One region of the Thalassolituus sp. UBA2590 genome, then DNA from elsewhere that is predicted to be linked to it. Evidence: riboswitches for the same ligand, from Rfam matches in the RefSeq annotation. Region 1 holds a riboswitch; the other holds the start of a gene.
The links. A riboswitch is a leader RNA that binds a small molecule or an ion and turns the genes downstream of it on or off. The one in region 1 is predicted to bind cobalamin.
Positions count from the first base shown of each region.

Region 2: linked by a shared signal. The riboswitch ahead of B2067_RS01145 (TonB-dependent receptor domain-containing protein) and the one ahead of B2067_RS07480 (ABC transporter ATP-binding protein) in region 1 are both predicted to bind cobalamin.

Region 1 covers NZ_DDKU01000078.1:1,005-11,680, reverse strand. Annotated here, with positions in the region: gene B2067_RS07505 (cobyric acid synthase) at 1-810, opposite strand, end outside; gene cobU (bifunctional adenosylcobinamide kinase/adenosylcobinamide-phosphate guanylyltransferase) at 803-1,339, opposite strand; gene B2067_RS07495 (adenosylcobinamide-GDP ribazoletransferase) at 1,336-2,097, opposite strand; gene cobT (nicotinate-nucleotide--dimethylbenzimidazole phosphoribosyltransferase) at 2,094-3,140, opposite strand; gene B2067_RS07485 (FecCD family ABC transporter permease) at 3,140-4,180, opposite strand; gene B2067_RS07480 (ABC transporter ATP-binding protein) at 4,177-5,067, opposite strand; cobalamin riboswitch at 5,212-5,363, opposite strand; gene B2067_RS07475 (FKBP-type peptidyl-prolyl cis-trans isomerase) at 5,464-5,946, shown strand; gene B2067_RS07470 (LPP20 family lipoprotein) at 6,059-6,634, shown strand; gene B2067_RS07465 (hypothetical protein) at 6,709-8,217, shown strand; gene B2067_RS07460 (MBL fold metallo-hydrolase) at 8,234-8,875, shown strand; gene B2067_RS07455 (hypothetical protein) at 8,890-9,414, opposite strand; gene B2067_RS07450 (hypothetical protein) at 9,524-10,387, opposite strand; gene B2067_RS07445 (isopenicillin N synthase family dioxygenase) at 10,384-10,676, opposite strand, start outside.
Region 2 covers NZ_DDKU01000014.1:7,122-17,797, forward strand. Annotated here, with positions in the region: gene B2067_RS01115 (hydantoinase B/oxoprolinase family protein) at 1-2,475, shown strand, start outside; gene B2067_RS01120 (hypothetical protein) at 2,472-2,978, opposite strand; gene B2067_RS01125 (hypothetical protein) at 3,079-3,582, opposite strand; gene B2067_RS01130 (NADH:flavin oxidoreductase/NADH oxidase family protein) at 3,598-4,878, opposite strand; gene B2067_RS01135 (transglycosylase SLT domain-containing protein) at 5,096-7,033, shown strand; gene grxD (Grx4 family monothiol glutaredoxin) at 7,140-7,460, shown strand; gene B2067_RS01145 (TonB-dependent receptor domain-containing protein) at 7,593-9,398, opposite strand; cobalamin riboswitch at 9,499-9,720, opposite strand; partial or broken gene B2067_RS01150 (two-component system sensor histidine kinase NtrB) at 9,761-10,676, opposite strand, start outside.

The sequences.
Region 1 (10,676 bases):
GACCGGCACCTTAATAACAATGCGCTGCTGGTCTGGCTGATTAAGATTTTCTTCATGCAGAGCCCGGTTTATTCCGTCTTCAGCATCAAGACGCAGATCCATAATGTACGGCAGTACTCCCAGTACAGGTTTCTGACTGTAGCCTTCCAGCCAGTCGAGGCCATCCTGAAGTAACTCGATCCGGCCGCGGAATTTATTGATCAGAAAGCCTTTAATTCTTGCCTGTTCACTGGCCGCAAGAATATTTACCGTACCTGTAAGATGCGCAAACACACCGCCGCGATCGATATCCGATATCAGAACGACAGGACAATCTACCGCCTCGGCAAAGCCCATGTTGGCAATATCATTTTTGCGAAGATTCACTTCTGCCGGGCTGCCTGCGCCCTCAACAATCACCACATCGTACTGTTCTTTGAGTCGCTGAAATGCCGCTAAGACATGGTCAAATGCGAGCTCTTTAATGTTGCCAAAACGTCGTGCGTCGAGCTCGCTGACGGCCTTACCATTAATAATGACCTGCGAGCGCATATCCGAATTCGGCTTCAACAATACCGGGTTGAAGTCCGTCGACAGAGGTAAACCACAGGCTTCGGCCTGAAGCGCCTGAGCCCGCCCGATTTCTCCGCCATCGTTCGTTACCGCACTGTTCAATGCCATGTTCTGAGGCTTAAATGGCGCCACCGAAATACCCCGGCGCTTAAGTATCCGACATAGCGCGGTCACACACAGGCTCTTGCCAGCATCAGACGTTGTGCCCTGAACCATCAGGCAGCCTTTTACCGGCAACGAAGTATGAGCATCAGCCATGAAGCAGTACTCCATTACGTTTTAATGCCAGTGGGCACCCGGAAACGACCAGAGTAACGTCATCGGCGATGGCGGCTACGGCCTGATTCAGCCACCCTGCCTCATCAGCGAACCGGCGGCTTAATTCACCAAGGGGAACAATGCCGCTCCCCACCTCATTGGTGACAATAAAAATATCCTGCCCTGGTACTTCCGAGGCTTTTTTCAGTGCGCTCAGCAATTCGGATTTTTCCTGCTCAAAGTCGGGCCAACGCTGTTCATTGCAGAGCCAGTTAGTGAGGTATAACGTCAGGCAGTCAATCAGGAGCGTTGACGACGACACACTCACGACCGAGGACAGCTCAAAAGGCTCCTCAACCAGCGCCCAGTGCGCCGGTCGATCTTTCTTGTGACGCTGAATGCGCGCCGCCATTTCGTCGTCTCCCGGTGTCGCTGTCGCCACATAGGTAATCTCAGCCCGCTCATTAGCAAGCTGTTCGGCATAACGACTTTTTCCGGATCGGGCTCCGCCCGTCACTAAGTGAATCAAGAGAAGCTCCCGCTCAGAGCCAGTAACGAGAGATAAATAGCCAGTTCACTGACCTGCTGAACTGCTCCTAAGGCATCGCCGGTAAACCCGCCAATCTGACGCTTAAGAAAGACATACGCAACGCCTGCCAACACGAGTAAGACCAACAGAATAATGAACGGGTTGTTGATAAACATAAGCGCGATTAAACCTGTGATTATCGCAATAGCCGTATCCGCACCCGAGCCTGACTCAGCCAAAGGCTTGGCTTTTGAGGTATCAACGTCAGAGACATAAGACATAGCAGCGATAAATACTGTCGGAATAATTCGACTCAAAGGATGCGCGACCAGAAGTGCCAGAACCGGGTTGATCAACTGGGATAAAACAACGAATTTCAGCGTAAGTGACACCCATAGAGCCGCAGCGCCGTACGTGCCGATGCGGGAGTCTTTCATAATGCTTAGCTTCTGCTCGCGGGTCCATCCGCCGCCCAGCCCATCACAGGTGTCTGCCAGACCATCTTCATGAAAGCAACCGGTAAGCAGCAGGCTGATTGCAATGGAAATCAAGACAGCAACATTCTGAGGAAAGACCAACATCAACAACCACAGAGCCGTCGCACACAGAGCGCCGATCAGCCATCCAACTGCCGGAAAATAACGGCTGGCGCGGTTAAGGCTCGCCTGACTGAACTCGACCGAGGCCGGTACCGGTATTCGCGTAAAAAAGGCCACGGCAATCCACCACAGGTTCAGCTGTTCACTCAACCTGTTCATACCGCAGTGACACCTGCATCATCAAAGCTCGCCATGTAATTGTAAAAAGACTGCGCCGACTGCAATAGCGGGTACGCCAGCGCTGCGCCGGTTCCTTCTCCCAGTCGCAATCCAAGATCCAGTAACGGCTTAGCATCGAGAGCCTCCAGGATCAGAGTGTGAGCCTGCTCTTCTGAGTGGTGACAGAAGACCATATAATCCCGTACCTGCGGGGCTATTCTGACCGCCGCCAGCGCCGCTACTGACGCGATAAATCCATCCACCATAATGACACATTGCTTCTCAGCCGCGGCCAACATAGCACCGGTGATCTGGACAATTTCGAAGCCACCGAGAGAAGCCAGAATATTCATCGTATCGTCAGGTTCAGGCGTCGACTGATGACGCTCGAGTGCCTCAGCGATGAGCGATTTTTTGCGTTCAAAGGCATCATCATCAATGCCTGTACCACGACCACAAGTCTCTTCGACTGAGCGCCCCAGAATAGCAGCGAGCACCGCCGATGCCGCCGACGTATTACCAATTCCCATCTCACCAAACGCAAAAACATTACTGCTTTCTGCGATTCGCTGACGCACTATTTCAGCCCCCAGTACTAGTCCTGATTCTGCGGTTTCGCGTGCCATTGCCGGCGCTTTAGCAATATTCTTAGTGCCCGCTCCCAGGCGCTGATTTATAACGCGGCTACTCTCAACGGCATTAAGGATGCCTGCATCAATAACGTACAAAGCCATGCTGGCAACCTGACAGAAACAGTTCACTGCCGCACCGCCATTAATAAAATTCTTAACCATCTGCTGCGTCACCGCAGGAGGCGCAATACTCACCCCCTCTTCTGCAATGCCATGATCTGCTGCAAATACCAACATGGCAGGCTTATGCAGTCGGATCTTTTCGACACCGGTGATCGCTGCCAGCTGAGCCGCTAATGATTCAAGCTGCCCCAGACTGCCGGGCGGCTTGGTTTTCATATCAATACGCTGCTGAATGGCAGCATCCCTTGAGCGGGACACCGGAGAAACGAAAAACATAACACCTGCCATCAACGACTCTGTCGTTGCTTAAGAATAATAAAAAAGAAAAGACTGCCGAGCGCGGATGTCACAATACCAACGGGCAGAACCTGATCCTGAAGTAAAGAGTGAGCCAGGACATCCACCCAGATCATAAAGGTCGCACCAACCAACAGAGACATCAGCAGTACCCGGTGTAACTGTCCGCCGACGAGCAGCCTCACAATATGTGGAATCATCAACCCAACAAATCCGATGCCGCCGACCTCTGCAACCAGAATCGCCGTTACTGCCGAGCACACCAGCAACATCCCCAACCGCAACTTATGTACAGGCACACCTAGCGTAGCGGCACTTTCTTCGCCCAGCTGCATCACGACGAGCCAGCGCGAAAATATGAAAAACAGACCACTGCCAAGCACCACAGCCAAAAGAGGCAAAATAAGATCAGCCCAGTTGCTGCCCGAAAAGCTGCCCATCAGCCAGAACAATAATGTAGCTGCAGTTTCTGGCGTTGAGTAATAAATCACAAGGCTGGTAAATGCACTGAGCATAAAAGAAACTGCCACCCCGGAAAGCAGCAGCTTTTCGACCTGAACCGCTGATTTCCCAGCAAGCGTCAACATCAGAAAAACAGACAGCGCTCCGCCCGCAAGCGCCCCGGTGGTCACGTTAAATACGACACTCAGGCCCGTCGCCGCCAGAAACCCAGAAAAGGCCCCAGTGAAAGCAGACATGGCCAGCACCGCACCTAGAGCGGCCCCGGATGAAATACCAAACAAATACGGATCAGCCAGCGGATTACGGGTTACTGATTGCAGAATAGCGCCAGTAATCGACAGACCAGCGCCCGTTAGTAAAGCCATAAAAATCCGCGGCAGGCGAATATCCGTAAGAATCTGCTGTTCGATCGGCGACAACGCACAATCATTCGTCCATGGACAGATAATGACGCCCTGAAAGACATTCAGAAGCGACAGATCAAAGGCGCCTTGTGCCGCCGCACCAATCACCGAAAGGCAAAGCACAGAAAAAGTTATTGCAACAGTTAACCCGTACGGCATTTTCATTCCCTGCGCTCTCCAGCTGATCCGGGAGCAATAGTCCGACTCGGAGGCATATCGTAGGCAATACGAATACGGCGTTCATGGGTATAAGTGTTACGGATCACAGCAACATCTGCGGCAACCTGAAATACATCCTGAATTAATTCGCTGGTAAGCACCTGGAAGGGTTCACCGTTGGCCACCAGCTGACCTTTATTCAATACCAGCAATTGATCACAGTAAGCCGCGGCCATGTTCAGATCATGAATGGTAAGAAGTACCGTAACACCCAATGACCGGACCAGGCTTAGCGTCTCTATCTGATGCTGAATATCGAGGTGGTTGGTAGGTTCGTCTAAAAGAAGAATCTGAGGTTGTTGTACCAGTGCGCGGGCGATCAACACCCGCTGCTTCTCTCCACCTGAAAGAGAGCCGAAATCACGATCAATAAAACGCGTCAGATCGAGGTCGGCTGCTATCCCTTCTATTAACCGGGTGTCATCTTTGCTGGTAAACGACAGCAGTGGCTTACGAGGCGTCAGGCCGGTTGCAAGAACTTCGCGCACGGTCACCTCGAAAGGCAGTGCCGATTCCTGCAGCACAACCGCGATTTTACAGGCTCGCTCGCGTCTGCTCATCAGGTGTACCGGGTGCCCGGCAATCATCACCTGCCCCGCCAGCGAGGCCGGTTGATCGTAGCGATGGCAATAGATTGCTCTGAGTAACGACGATTTACCTGCACCATTCGGCCCGACAATACCAACCAGGCTACCGCATTCCACAGCGAACGAAATATCCCGCAGAATAGCGTTCGTAGCTTTCGCACCGATAGTCAGCGATAAGTGCTCAACAGCGATATACGCGAGTTCAGCATCGCCAGAGGTGTAGCTGTTGTTTGAGGACTGATTCACCATGGGTATCCGCGCATCGGTACAAATATTGTCACGCTAATCGTCACATTATGGGCGGAATACGGATGATGGACGCACTTCGGGAACGCAGCCTAAGCCGCCCGAACAGAGAGCTCATCATCGAGTAACCCGCTCGATCATAGAAATTGGTTTGCACGTCCGGGAGGCAATCTGGCTGACAGTCGACCGGATAAAAGCCACTGTTTACAGTTGCGGGCACAGCCCCGGATTTTCACCGGGTTCCCCTCCTGAGACTGGCAAGACAAATTTGCCAGTCCGGACAGGGGTGGATTATCGCACAGAGGCGCCAGCGTTGCAGTAAACACGCGGATACCGGATACTTCGCGCCTTAATGATCACAGTTAACCACACCATACACAGACTACGGAAACGCTCATGATTGTCGCCAAAGATACGGTTGTTCAGCTGCATTACACCCTTAAAGATGCCGATGGCAAACAGATTGAGTCCACTGCGGGCCACGATCCGATTGCCTACCTGCAGGGCCACAACAACATGATCCCGGGCTTTGAAGAAGCTGTCGAAGGCAAGCAGGCCGGAGACAAGCTCGAAATCACTGTAACACCAGAAAATGGCTACGGTCACCGCGTTGAAGGTTCAGTGCAGCGCGTACCAGTCAAGCACCTTCAGGGCTCAAAGAAATGGAGCAAAGGCATGGTCGCTTCTGTACACACAGATCAGGGCGAGCGTCAGGTGACCATCGTAAAGGTCGGTCGTTTCATGGCAGACGTTGACACTAATCACCCATTTGCCGGAAAAACCTTACATTTTGACGTCGAGATTCTGGACGTTCGTGCAGCGACTGCAGAAGAGCTTGATCACGGCCACGCCCACGGCATTGGCGGGCATCAGCACTGATTCTGACTCAGATCACAAGTGGTGAGAGTAGCCGTCTGAGTGCGGTAGTATTTTAATATTGCTTCGGCTATTCTCGAACGAGTCTTTTGAAAATACCTGTAGGAGATTAAGGATGAATATCCGTCACCTGTTTACTGCCGCTGCCGCCACTCTGCTGGTTGCGTGTTCTTCTAACGAACCGGCACCTCAAGTTGCTGAGTGTGTCTTCGCCGATGGCAGCATGCAGCCTGCTCCTGCGTGGGTCTGTGGTGCCCCTGTTGATGGCGTCGACCTGACCGCCGTCGGTTACGCCGATAAATCTGCCGCTGGCGCAAACTTCATGAAGCAAATGGCAGCGACTGCCGCGCGCGTTGAACTTGCTCAGACCATGCAGGTAGAAGTTCAGAACATGATCAAACAGTACGCCGAAACCACGGGTACAGCGGACGACGAAACAGTTGATCAGGTAAACTCTGTGACAACCAAACAGATCACCAAGCAGACACTGACTGGCAGCAAGATCTTCCGTCAGATGCCTACGCCTAGCGGCGGCATGGTGGTTCTCGTTGGTCTCGACGCCGACACCGTTAACCAGTTGGCAGAAGAGGCCCTGAAAACCTCAATGAACAACGAGAAAGCTCTGTGGCAGAAGTTTCAGGCTCAGAAGTCTTTCGACGAAATGCGCGAAGAAATGCTGAACATGAACTGAGTCAGCTCAGCGTATGATATCCAGACCGGTACCGGGGTAACTCTGTACCGGTTTTTTGTTTTGGGGGAGATCCAATGAAACATCTTATCCGTTGCACCCTGATAGCCAGCGGTGTCGTCGCCAGCGCAGCTACTCTTTCTGTCGTCGCGAACCCAGGTATGAGCGATTACGAACGCTGGCGCGCCACGACTCAGCAAGAATTTCAGAGCTATCTCGACGAAAACGACAAAGCCTTTATCGGATTTCTGAAGCAGCGTTGGGAACCCGTCGATACCGAATCAGGCGAGGAAGAAGATAAGGCCCCAAAACCCACAAACATCCCAAAAGCACCGCCGATTTATTCGCCTGTTGATGCGCCAGAAGAGAAGCCTAAAGACATAGCAACCGAACCTACGCCAGTCGTAAGTGTGCCTGTTCCGACGCCAACGCACTTGCCCGACAACACAACGCCAGAGCAAACGCCGGTCAAAGTGGCACCCCAGCCACAAATTAAAGGCCCTGCCGCCAGTATTAACTTTTATGGTCACGCTTTACGCCTGCCCTACAACAAAGCCATGCCACGTGCATTTTCATCCAGGCCCTCCTCCGACGCTATAGCCTCAGCGTGGGAAGCGTTAGCACGGAGTGATTTCAAACCCGCCTTAGAGCAGCTCAATGCCACTAAGACGTCTCTGTCCCTCAGCGACTGGGCAACAGCACGGCTTGTATCAGACTACTCTGAGGCCGTAGCGGGAAATGCCGACAGCCGCATTATGTTGAGCTGGTTTATGCTCGTAAAACTTGGCTATGACGCCCGCCTTGCCTACAACGACCGCCTTTACCTGTTAATGCCTGCTGACGACGATGTGTATGGCGTCACCTATTTTACTCTCAGTGGTGAACGCTACTACGCCCTGCCACTCAATGGTGATGTACGAATCGCAGGAAAGGTCTACACCTACGGCAAGCAGCACGAGACAGCGTCACGTGCGGTGGCCTTCAAAATGCCTGAGCGCTTTAATGGTGCGGGAGATATCCGCAAGCGGACGCTCAGTTATGAGGAAGGCGAAGAAACAGTGAATGTTGTCGTCAGCTACCCAACGGAGCAGATCCGTTATCTGGATTCCATGCCCCAGCTGAACCTGCCACGCTATCCGATTCTGGATCTGCCCGCTGCGACACGGGCCGAGCTCACTAGACAACTGAAGCCATTGTTACAGGGGCACTCTGAAGAAGTCGCGGTAAACCGCCTGCTTAACTTTGTCCAGAACGCCTTTCAGTATCAGACCGACGAGCAGCAGTTTAATACTGAGAACTACCTGTTCCCACTTGAAACCCTGCACTATGCAGCCTCAGACTGCGAAGACAGAGCCGCACTGTTCTCGCTACTGGTGCACGACCTGCTGGGCCTGCCCGTCGTACTGTTGGATTATCCGGGGCATGTGGCCGCAGCCGTTGAATTTACAGGTCAGGTGAAAGGCAACGCAGTCGTTTATAATGGCCGCCAGTACACAGTCACTGACCCGACCTATATTAACGCGCGTGCAGGAATGACCATGCCGCAATTCGCCGGTCAGTCACCTGACGTAGTAGAAGTATTTTAAGGAGGCCTTCATGGCTTTGCAGATCGCCATTGTTCCTGTCACTGCTTTTGAGCAGAACTGCACTGTTCTGATGTGTGACAACACCAAAGAAGCCGCCATCGTAGACCCCGGCGGTGAAATTAATAAAATCAAAGCGCAGATTGAGAAAATGGGGGCGACCCCCACCAAAATTCTGCTGACGCATGCACACATTGACCATGCTGGAGGCACCGCAGTCTTAGCGCGCGACCTCGGCCTCCCTATTATTGGTCCTCATAAGGAAGACGACTTCTGGATTCAATCGTTGCCGCAGCAATCTATGATGTTCGGATTTCCCAACGTTGAGTCATTTACGCCGGATCAATGGCTGAACGATGGCGATACGGTCACAGTGGGTGACGTGACACTTGAGGTTATCCATGCGCCCGGCCACACACCAGGGCATGTTGTCTTCTTCGATAAAGACAGCAAAAAAGCCTTAGTCGGCGACGTTATTTTTAACGGGTCGATTGGTCGTACTGACTTTCCAAAAGGAAATTTCGACGAACTGGTTTCGTCCATCCGCGAGAAGCTGTTTCCGCTGGGCGACGATATTGAATTTATTTGTGGGCACGGCCCGAATTCAACCTTCGGCCACGAACGTCAGCACAATCCTTTTGTCTCTGACCATCGCGGCTAAGTACTTATCTTTATTCAGGGCGACGTTGCTGCAGGTTTCTTCCTGAGCTCCGAAGTCTGAATAGCCGCCAGTTTCTGAACTCGCTGGCGGCTTTCTTCCAATGCGATATCCATTTGTTCGTCATACATCTCCAACCAGGTACGCGAGCCCGGCATCATTTTCGCGAGATCACGCATCCCCTGTTTTAACGCACTGAGATGCGTCTGATAGCTCTGCTCCTGATCGAGAAGAATTTCTTTAAAGCCAGACGCCTGACTGGTGTCCATAATCATACGGTATTGCACCAGTGATTTTTCAAACGCCGCCATCTGAATGCGCAACGCTTCATTTTCTTTTGTCACCAGTTCCAGCTCTGCGGCCTTAGCGTAGGCGACGTCTTCTTTCAGTAACGAAACAATGCCCAATGTAGACAACGCTGATAACCCAACGACCGAGAGCACAATAAGTACAATCACAACCTTTCGATTGAAAGACACCGTTCGCTCCAGCAGCGCGATACGCTGCCCCTCACTGAGATCAAACTCTTTTTCGTCTTCCATTGGAGGCTCCATAACCCAACTGCTTTACCTGACTTTTAAGCATAGCAGCCGCTGGAAGAATTGCCCGGCATGGGCTAACTGACCCCGATAGGTCATCCAGACAGAGCACTCACACAACCCGCCGGAGGTAACGGCCAAGCGTTGATTGAAATTGTTTAAACCAGCGCTCTGCACTCTCTGACTGAGATGTACCGGGGGCGAAGTGAAAGTCACCAACAAGAGTATCAATACGAAACGACCAGGACTTCTGACCAGCCACCAGCCTTATCTGTTCGGGCTGACTTGTATCGTAGAAAAATTCTCCGTCGTCAGCCTCGAACAGAGCGCTGAACATCAGCTTCCCTGTTCTATGAATATCGCGAGAGTGGCGGACGACGAACTCATCGCCCTCAAGCTCGCCGATGTCCGTAATAAACTCTTCCGCTGATCTGTTTAACACAGCACCCATGTAATCACCCGCAAGGATAAGCGCTCCCTGTAATTCGCGGCTGGCACCGGTCGTCAGGTCTTCTTCACCGATCAATTCCAGACCGACGAATAAACCCGGCACACTGTTTAACAAGCGCCAGTCTTCAACATAGGCGCCGCTTGGCGCGAACTCCATCATGCAATTGCCCACACGCCTTAGCTCTGCGGGCTCGGGCCAACGGTTTTCACTCAGCGAAGACACGCCTCCCTGCCAGTCGAGCAGGTTATGTTGCCAGACACTGTGCGCGTACCAGCCTTCGTAATCCGCCTTATTTTCAGGCTCCGCCTGCTGTTCGTATTCGAGTGGCAAACGTAGATCTATCGTCAGCGCTCCAGACTGAAGCCAGAACACCCGTGTGTCTGTATCAGTTAACCCATTAGCAAAACTGATGCACCGCCGCCTGAAAGCACCGCACATCCACTCAGGAACCGAGTTCCTTGGCCAGACGGCGCCCTGCCCGCAAGCGATATCCACCAGGCTTTCTATCCATCGTTTCCGTTTCATGAAGCCTGCTCCTTGCGGCCAAAGCCAAGGTCGGGTTGTGTTTCAGGACGTTCTATTTCGCCCAGCCGTAGTCGCTTCTGAAGGTAGTCAAATGTATCGATGGTCTGAGCGTACAAGTGATCACCGCACCTGACCGGCTGATACTGTTTCTCAGCCCCTTCACAAGGGGCCATCACAGGCTCGATGACCGTATCGTAATCGCAGGTACAGAAGAGCGGGAATGCGTAACGCTCCTCTTTCACTTTACGCACCCTGTGAGTCGTTGCTCTAAAATGGCCGTTACTCAGTA
Region 2 (10,676 bases), on a different contig from region 1:
CCTCAGCAGAACCAGCCGCTGGATCTGAATACAGTACAGGAAAAGTTCTCTGAACTGGCGCAGCAGGTTGAGAGAGCAACAGGGCAACCCTGGACACCAGAACAGCTCGCCGAAGGGTTCCTCAGTATCGCTGTAGAGAATATGGCGGGGGCGGTAAAGAAAATCTCAGTGCAGCGTGGTTATGACGTACAGAATTACGTCCTTAGTGCGTTTGGCGGAGCAGGTGGTCAGCATGCGTGTTCTGTGGCCGCGGCACTCGGAGTCAGTAAGGTCTACCTGCACCCGATGGCCGGGGTTCTATCGGCCTACGGTATTGGCATCGCCGATCAGCGCTGGCTGGGTGAAGAGGCGGTTGAGAAAGAATTGTCTATCGCTGAAGCCGAGCTTAATGTTCGCGTAAAAAAACTTTTGGCTACGAGCCCGTTGGACGGGGACTACACGGTTCGTGTTTACCTGAGATACGAAGGCTCGGATACGCCACTGCTGGTCGATTGGCAAAATGCGGTGGAGGCTAAAAAGGCGTTTGAAATACAGCACAAACAATTGTTTGGGTTCATATATCCAGAAAAAGCGCTACTACTTGATGCGCTGCAAGTAGAGGTCACTGTAAGCGGCGAGACACTGCCTGAAGCTAGCTTACCTGACGTATCTGCTGACGATGTGAAAACACGCTCAGCGATTCAGTTATATGTTCAGGGGCGTTGGCGTCAGGTGGATGTTTACGACCGCTCTGATTTGCCTGTGGGCTTTATCGGGAAGGGCCCACTACTGCTGACTGATCAGAACTCAACACACTTTATTGAGCCAGGCTGGCAGCTCGAAGTACTGGCAAGCGGCGCGCTTGTTCTTGAAAAACGAATCAACGAAAAAGCAGTTCAGGAAGAGGCGATTAACGCGCCTGAAATTAAGAAAACTGCAGCAAACTACGACCCAGTGACGCTTGAGATATTTAATCACCTGTTTATGTCAGTCGCTGAACAAATGGGTTTTGTCCTCGAAAAAACAGCCAGCAGCGTGAACATTAAAGAGCGTCTCGATTTTTCGTGCGCTGTCTTTGATCGTCAGGGCGAGCTGGTGGCCAATGCACCACATATTCCCGTTCATTTGGGTTCCATGAGTGAAAGTATTCATGTCGTGATGCGTGAGCATAAAGATATGCAGCCGGGTGATGCCTTCGTATTAAATACCCCATACAACGGTGGTACTCACTTGCCGGACGTGACTGTGGTGAAACCCGTATTTATTGACCAGGGTGAATGCGCTGACTTTTTCGTCGCGGCACGCGGTCACCATGCTGATATTGGAGGCATTACACCGGGCTCTATGCCCGCTTACAGTCAGCATATCGAAGAGGAAGGTGTACTGTTAGATAACCTGGTGCTTATGCGAAGCGGAGTATTCCAGGAGTCTGCACTTCGTGAAGTACTTTTATCTGCAAAATATCCAGCCCGTAACCCGGATCAGAATATTGCCGATCTGATGGCTCAGCTGGCGGCCTGTGAAAAAGGCGCAGAAGAACTGAAGCGACTTTGTCAGCAGTATGGAGCAGCGATGGTTCATTCCTACATGATCTATGTGCAGGACAACGCTGAACAGACATTGCGGGATTGCCTGGCTGATTTGCCATCGGGAAGTTTCAGCTATGACATGGACGATGGGACGCGCTTTAAAGTCTCGGTCGATGTTGATAATAAAAATCGCACCGCATTGATTGATTTTAAAGGCACCGGATATCGCAAAGGCCAGCCAATGCACCCTGGCAACTTTAATGCACCGACGTCGGTGGTTAAGGCGGCTGTTCTCTACAGTTTCCGCGTACTCGTTAATAAGCAGATGCCTCTGAATGCAGGGTTTTTCCGACCATTGGAAATCAGAGTACCTGACGCGTCGATTATTGCGCCGGAATATCCGGCTGCTGTGGTATCAGGCAATGTCGAGACAGCTCAATACCTGGTGGATTGTTTAATGGGGGCGCTTGGTTTGATGGCTGGCGGGCAGGGAACCAATAATAATTTTACGTTCGGTAATGAGCGCTATCAATATTACGAAACACTGTGCGGTGGAGCGGGAGCAACAGAAGACGGGGCGGGGGCAAATGCAGTGCATACGCACATGACCAACTCCCGCCTTACAGACCCTGAAATTCTGGAGCAGCGCTACCCCGTTGTACTCGACGTCTTTCATGTTCGCCAGCTAAGTGGCGGCCGCGGAGATCATGCTGGTGGAAATGGCGTTGAGCGTCATATTCGCTTCCTTGAACCCATGACCGCCAACATCATCAGTGGCCATCGTTCGGTGCCTACGTTTGCATTGAATGGTGCTGGTGAAGGCAAAACCGGTCTCAACTTCGTACTACGTCATACTGGCCAGATAGACTGGCTGGAAGGTTGCGCCGCGATGGACGTAGCGGCGGGCGATACCTTTTGCATCCATACACCGGGTGGTGGTGGTTGGAATAGCCAAAGCAGTTCTTAACGTGACCCGCGGCAGGTTTCCGGCACTTGGGCGGCGACGAAGTAGTAGCCTTGCCAAATCTGTTTTTCGCCTTTGAACGCAAAAAACTGCACAGCCTGATTGCTGTAACAGGCGCGGAATTTAATGCCACGTGTGGAATACCCTTTGATGCTGGCGACTGCCAGCTCAGGGAGCTCTTCTGCGTTCACGTAGTAAAAAGTAGCATCGGTAAGTTGGTTTACGAAGCGGCGGTCTTTTTGCAGAGGCTTACACTGCTCGGACGAGGTGGCTCTTGAAATAACGGTTATCGAGCGGCTATGTTCCTCATCAGAGACCTGGTGCAGAGTGAACTCATCGCCTATTTTCAGATTTTCGTTGTGGATGGCGAGGCAGCTGCCAGTTACCCAGCCAAGCTTTTCGGCCACCTCGTTTTTGCGTTCAGGAGAAACGGTGACACAGCCCGAAAGAAGCGCGCTGAGTAGAGCAGTGATAAGTAGAGCGGTGGTCACAACCTGGCGTGGCATAGCGAATCCATAGCGACTTGAAACAGGCTCCCCACTATACAGTAATTAACCTGGCAGTAGAGAGCACGACGTTGTAAAACGCTACGGCGTTCGGGCGAGGTTAAATCGCCCGGATAACCTCGAGAAAGGTCTCTGGTTCGGGGCGTACACGATAGTTATCTGTTTCATGGGTCCAGACAACAGTTCCTTGTTTGTCGGTGAGCGTGAATGCTGGCAGAGGCTTGCCCACCGTGAGCGACTCGCTCTTCAGGCGGCCGTAGCGGGAGTACCAGTAGACGTATAAAAGAAAACCTACGTAGCTGATCAGGGCTAGGCTCAGTGGAAGCCAGCTGTCGCCTGATGAGCCCCACGCAGTCAGAGCGACGCCAGCGGCAATCGGCACATGGGCCTCGGGCAGATCTGCATTGGTGCGAGCCATCACAGGTTTGACCATTAAAAATCCGATAACCAGTGCCATGGGTGCGGCCGATAAGAGCACGCCAGCCCACGTCAGAACATCATGACCTTGCAGCAGCTGCCAGGCCGCATAGGCCGCGATCACAGAAGCAACGGTCATATAGATAGAAACGTAAGCGGCTTTTAAGCGGTTGAGCAGTACTTTCATCGGTATATTCCTGTATCAGGCCCGTAGACGACCAACGCGGTTAAACAGGCCACGGTAGGTCATCAGCCAGAGCACGTCGACCAATGACCAGAAGCCCTGATCCTGACGACGTGGTGCTTTTCCTTTGCCCATGCGATGCAACTGGCGTTCGTACCAGGAGACTTCCATCAGAGCCATTTTGTCGATCATTTTGACACCGGTTTTGATAGGACGCACCACGCTGGTGAAATCTTCACCGCTCAGAATACGTTTTACCAGATCGGGCTCAACGCACAGTGGGCGTCCGAGGCCAACGAGATCGCATGCGCCAGATTCTACGGCAGCAGCCATGCCTTCTGATGTGCGAAATCCTCCGGTGACCATCAGAGGAACATCCACTTTATTGCGCAGCATTTCGGCGAACTCAAGGAAGTAGGCTTCGCGCAGCTTAGTAGATTCTTTGACTGGCTCGTCTTTACCCAGCTTTTTGTTGTGATGCTCGCTGCCCTGAGCCATCGCGGGTGTTTCGTAAGTGCCGCCTGAAATTTCAATCAGATCAATACCCAGTCCAGCGAGGGTGGTTGCAACGGTCGCTGCATCATTCTCATCAAAGCCACCACGTTGAAAGTCTGCGGAGTTCATTTTAATGCCGATGCTGAAATCTTTTCCTGTCGCATCACGCATCGCTTTGTAGACTTCGACAACAAAGCGCATACGGTTTTCTATCGAGCCGCCCCAGTGGTCTTCACGTTGGTTATGGTGAGGGGACAGAAACTGGCTGACCAGGTAACCATGTGCGCCGTGAATCTGAACGCCGTCGAACCCGGCTTGTTTGGCTAGTGCAGCGGCATTAGCGAAGCGCTTGATGCAATCCTGAATGTCGTCTTCGGTCATCGCTCGCGGCGTACCGAAGAAGGCCTGCATCTCTTTGCGAAATGGAATGGCACTCGGTGACATCGGATCTTTATTAAGCATCTTCGGTGTCTGCTTCCCTGGATGGTTGAGCTGCATCCAGACAAGTCCACCCTGAGACTTCGCCGCCGCTGCCCATGCTTTGAGCATATCCATATCGCGATCGTCTTCCAGAACGACATTGTTAGGCTCACCCAGGTGACGACGGTCGATCATAACGTTGCCGGTAAAGCTCAGGCCGGTACCACCTTCGGCCCAGCGCTGGTAGAGTTTCGGTAGTGCTTTGGTCACACGCAGGTCGACGCTACCCAGAGTTTCACTTAAAGCAGATTTCGCGAAACGATTCGGTACAACACTGCCGTTTGGAAGCGTAAGTGGCTGTCCGAGGGTCTGGCTGGCGTTCATGGTTGGCTCCTGTGAATGACCAAGTTGAGAAACAGCCTGCACTATACGGTGAAGAGAACTGTAAATTGGTGTTATTTTGAGCCAAACTCCGGTAGTGTCAGTAACAGAAAGTAACCAGCGGTGCGGGTTGTGCCAGATTACCATTGGTATTGTGTCTTTCTGGAATATAAGAACTAACCTGTACAGACAATCTCTTTTCGGGGTCTTTGCGAAGCCGATGAGTAAAACGTATCTGCAAGTTGTCACTGGCCTGTTTCTGGGGCTACTCAGTATCACTGCGTCTGCGTTATCGGATGCGGAGTTCAGAACGTCTCTGGAAGCTGCTCGTCAGGGGCAGTGGAATAAGGTTTCTGAGAACGCATCGGATCATGTGCTCGCCCCTTATATTGAATACCATCGTATCAAGCGTAACCTGCCTGATGTATCTGCTGCGGATGTCAGAGCCTACGCTACTGAAAATGCGGATTCGCCTCTTTCACGCTGGATTGTACGCCATGCAACACTGACCTACGGTGCTGCCCGTAAATGGGACGAAGTTCTTTCTCTGAATGAATACGCACCGGCTGATGCCCCGGGGCGCTGCATTTATTACCGGGCGAAACTGATTAAAGATCAGGCGGCAGCTTTCGATGGCGGTCGTCAGTTGTGGCTTAGCGGAAGCTCGCGCCCTGAGCAATGCGATGACCTGTTCAAAGCCATGCTGAGCCGTGGCGAAATTAATGAGCAGGCGATCTGGCAGCGCGCTGTTCTGGCACTGCAGGCTGGTAACCGAAGCTTATCTGATTACCTGCTGCGTAAGTTGCCAGCAGAATGGAAGGTTGCCTCAAGTACTTTTCGCCAGTTGCGTTCGTCACCAGAGAGGCTCCTGACGCTGGATAAAACCTTTCCTGACGGCGTAGAGCGCAGTGATATGGGATACGCAGTGCTTGCTTATCTGGTGCGTCGCAAACCCGCGGACGTTGCCGAGCTTTATCCGCAACTGTCCGAAGCGGGAGTGCTGAGTGAAGCGCAGCTCGCGCGCCTCGGGAATATGTTAGCTGCCCGCAGTTACAAGTTCGATGCGGAGGAGCGTCCTGATATCGTCGACCAGCTCCTGTCCGACCTGGGCGATGGCAACCTTATTGGCCCCGTACTTCGTGAAGCGATCGCCCAGTCTGACTGGGACGCCGTGCTGGCCTGGACTGATAAAGTGCAGGGCAGTGAAAGAGAATCTGGATACCACATGTACTGGCGTGGTCGCGCACTGGAAGCGCTTGGGCAATCTGAAGCTGCTCATCACGCCTACACGAAAGCCGCCTCGGCCCGCGAATTTTATGGCTTTCTTGCAGCAGAAAAACTCGCTCTGCCTTATGAGCTGAAACAGACAAAGACCAGTCTGCAGGAAGGGCAGCTCGAAGCCGTTGCTGATTCACCAGCTATTGCCCGTATTCGTGCTCTCTGGGCTATCGGTGAAGAAGGGCTGGCGGCCGATGAATGGAATTTCACTCTGCTGCGTCATCCTTCTGATACGCCTGTGTATGCCGAGCTGGCGAAGCAGAATGGCTGGCCAGCATTGGCAGTGCAGGCGACGATTTCAGGACGCCACTGGAACTTGCTGGAGCATCGCTTCCCGCTGGCGTATCAGGATGAGTTCAGCCGTTGGGCAGAAGAGTATGACCTCGACCCTTCCTTGTTGATGTCAATCGCCCGGCGAGAGAGCGCCTTCAACCCTCATGCCCGCTCTCCTGTTGGTGCGCGCGGTCTGATGCAGATCATGCCGGCGACCGCGAAGCAGGTAGCCAGAGAGAAGAATCTGGTTTTACATGACGTCAATGAAGACCTGATGGACTATCGCACCAACATCCCGCTGGGCAGTTACTATGTTCGCTCTCTACTGGAGCGTTATCAGGGGAACCTGATTGCAGCTCTGGCCGGCTACAATGCTGGCCCACACAAGGTCGATCGCTGGCTGAAAGACGCGCCGGTGGCTTACGACCAGTTTATTGAAAGCATCCCGTATCGTGAGACCCGTGACTACGTCAAAGCCGTACTTGCATACCGCGTTATTTTCAGCAGTCTGAAAGGCAAAGAAGTAACGGCGGTCCTTGATCCTGACGAGCGTGTGTTTGCACAGCAGTTGTCTCAGGCTGAGACCTCCATCCCAGCCCGCAACTGATCTGGTGCCTGATCTGCGCTGGCAACTTCATACCTGAGCATCATGGTCGGGATTATGGTAGACTGCCGCCAGTTTCAGTTAATACGAACAGTGAGAGACAGACGCTATGGATATCATGCAGGTCATTAAAGATCAGATCGAAAACAACGACATCCTTCTGTACATGAAAGGTTCACCGAACCAGCCACTGTGTGGCTTCTCTGCCCGTACAGTACAAGCGGTTATGGATTGCGGTCAGAAGTTTGCGTACGTTGATGTGCTGTCTAACCAGGACATTCGTGCGAATCTGCCTAAGTACGGCAACTGGCCGACCTTCCCGCAGCTGTGGGTAAAAGGTGAGCTGATCGGTGGTTGTGATATCGTCACTGAAATGTACGAAAAAGGTGAGCTGAAGACTCTGCTTGAAGAAGCAGCACCAGCTGAGTAAACACCGCTTACAGAGCCGGATATTTGATCCGGTATACGTAACGCAAATAAGCCCGCTTGATGCGGGCTTTTTTGTTTCTGGAATCCAAATCTAAACTAAATACCCGGGCGGACTGCCCGGGCGCTCATTGGATCAGAAACTATAGCGTCCAGTGAGCTGAGCATAGCGTCCCTGTGCTTCATAACCAGGTACAGTTTCGTACTCTCGATCGGTCAGGTTCTCGATGCGAGCAGTCAAACTGAAGTCCTGGAAAGCCTCCCAGGTTGCACTGAGGTTGAGCAGAACGAACGGAGCGATATAGCCGCCGGATCTCGATGGTGCCTGGCCTCGGTACTGGCTCTCAAGTGCACTCGATAGCTTGCCCGAAGTCCAACGTACATTGAGCTTGGTTGCACGAATTGGACGACGCTCAATCAGATTTCCAGTGTCTTGATTCCGAGCTTCGGTCCACTCTTGAATCAGCTCACTGTTCCACGCGTCATCCCAGTTCTGAGCCCAGGTTACGCTCGCAAAATTAACGTAGCTTTCACCTAGGTTAACTGGATAAAACGCACTGTTTGATACGATCTGATTGTTAAACAGGCTGCGCTGACCACTCACTGTGACAGAACCGCCAGCTGCAAAATTATCGTATGCGGCTGTGTAATCGACCGACCAGATGCGTGATGTTTCCGCCTTCAGATCTTCGTTTGAGTAATCGCCGAAGTCGCTTGCTGGATAGTAGAGGTCGTTAAACGTAGGAGCGCGGAAGGCTGTAGCCTGTCCGAAAGCCAGTTCCTGGTTGTCGGTCAGATAGAAGGCAACAGAGGTGTTAAACGAGCGGAAGCGGCCGTAGTTGCTGTTGTCGTCGATGCGAGCGCCAATTTCAGCGGCCAAGCTATCGCTGCTGTAACGAACTCCAAGTAATCCGCCATGGTTGCGCTCGTTGTCTGTGTCGTACTCAACAGGACGCGTGAGTAGTTTAACCAAGCGAGTATCAGCAGCAGCCAGCAGGCTGACATGTTCAGTCAGACCAATAAGGGCCGTGATTTCTGCAACATCTTTGCGGCTACCAAACAACTGAGCATCGCCGCTGCGAGTAACACCGTTACCGTAGTTCCAGCTACGATCGTAGCCTCGACCGGCTCTGGCATTCAGCAGCAGGCCGTCAGTATTCAATGTGTAGCCGAGGTTCATAGCGCGATTATCGAAGTCGGCTTCGTCAGTACCGCCAAAGCTGTTGTCGTAGTCGTAAGATCCGCGGTTCACCTGAGCATCAAAATTTACGCTCTGCTGTTCCGAGATTGCATAACCGACACCGGCATTCAGACCGTTACGCTCGTAGCCATCGCGATCATTCTCTGTGTCGTTATTAATGTCGTAACCAGCTGAACGATCATGGTTTAAATTCAGGTAGGTGTCGACATCGCCAAACTGGTGACGTGTACGCAGTGAGACAGCTTTCGTCTGGTTGGTGCCAACTGTTGCAGCCACTTCGTTCAGTGAGGTATCGAGACGTGTGATGATATTGACGACACCGGCTTGCGCATCCGCACCATATATAGCACTGCGGCTGCCTTTAATAATTTCGATACGTTCGATCTGCTCCAGCGCAATTAACTGGACTTCTGTGGTACCGGAAGTGGCACTTCCGACACGCTGCCCATTCACCAGAAATAGTACCTGCTTGCCATCGAGACCATTGATATAGAGGTTCGAAGAGTGAGGTACTCCTCCTGTTTTTGAAAACTGGAAGCCAGCTTTGCTCGCCAGTAAAGAGTACAGGTTGTTGGCACCTGACGTCTCTATATCGTCACGATCCACTACAACGATTTGTGCACTATTGATGGAAGGTGCTGCAATGCGGTTAGCGACAGTGACGACATCGTCCAGGGTGTTTTCTGCGTATGACACTGTGGCGGTCATAAGTACGGCCGCAGTAAGGAGTGATTTTTTCATCATGATTCCGAATGGTTTTAATGGGCAACCAGTCGGCGGGAAAGAATAGGCGAAGGAGAGCCCTGGAGCTCACTTAGCACCTGTATCGCCCACCGCAATACTGTTGGTTCGGATTCAGGCCGGTATCCGGGCTGACGACTGAAACCCTGAAGTTCAAAGGATTTCCGGCATTGATGCCTTCCCATGCTATGCACAGTGGCGTTGTATCAATACCTGGTCGATCACCGTTGCGGGGGCAGCGCTGGGTTTGTTGTGAAACTCACCAGTCTTCCCGTTTAACTTCTGTCTGGTGGACAGAGGCACCTGAATTGCGAGGCAGAGTACTCGTGGTGACCGGTTTGGTCAAGTTGAGGGCAGGTTGGTCATCCGTTTTCTTCGGCGGGAAGGCACAACACAAAGCAGGCTCCGCCAAGCGAACTGCGCTGATAACGGAGGCGCCCCTGATGGTGTGATGTAACGATAAAATACGATACCGACAACCCAAGTCCTGTGCCGTCTCCGACTTCTTTGGTTGTATAGAAGGGTTCGAAAATATGCGGTGCGACATCAGACGGAATGCCGGGGCCGTTGTCCTCAATTTCGAGGCAGGTCATGTTGTTCTGGCGACTGGCTCTGATTCGAACTTTAGGGTGCCAGCCCTCACCACCATTATATTCTTCCAGTGCCTGCTGTGCATTGCGCAGTAAGTTGAGTAGTACCTGTTCTATTTCACTGGGGACGCAGTGTATCTGAGCATCGCCGGCAGCTTTGTCGATGTCGAGATCGATATGTTTCAGCGACAGGTCGTTGTGGGCGATATTCAGTGTGGTATTAATGAGTTCAGTGATGCCGATGTCGCGTTTCTGGAGGTGATCGTTACGGGAAAATTGCAGCATATTGGCAACAATACGTGCCGCGCGTTCACCAGCGTTCTGAATATGGTCAAAGAACTGATCAATGCCTCTTCCTGTTAGGTACTGATTCAGAAGCTCCATACTTAACCCGAGTTCGTCAGCAAGGCGCTGGTTCGCAGCCAGGCTCGGATCTAAGCGACGTCGTGTATTCTGCAGGTTTTGCAGAATGGCCCCAAGCGGATTATTAATTTCGTGGGCCATGCCGGCAGCCAACCCACCGACCGTCATCATTTTTTCGGTCTGTACCATGACTTCTTCCATACGCTGGCGTTGAGACACATCGTCGATACGTATTACCAACCGTGCCTGCTGCCCGCTATGCAGAGGATAAGCGAGTACGTCTGTGACCAGAACTTTTTCTGCAAAGCGTATTTTGACGCGTTCA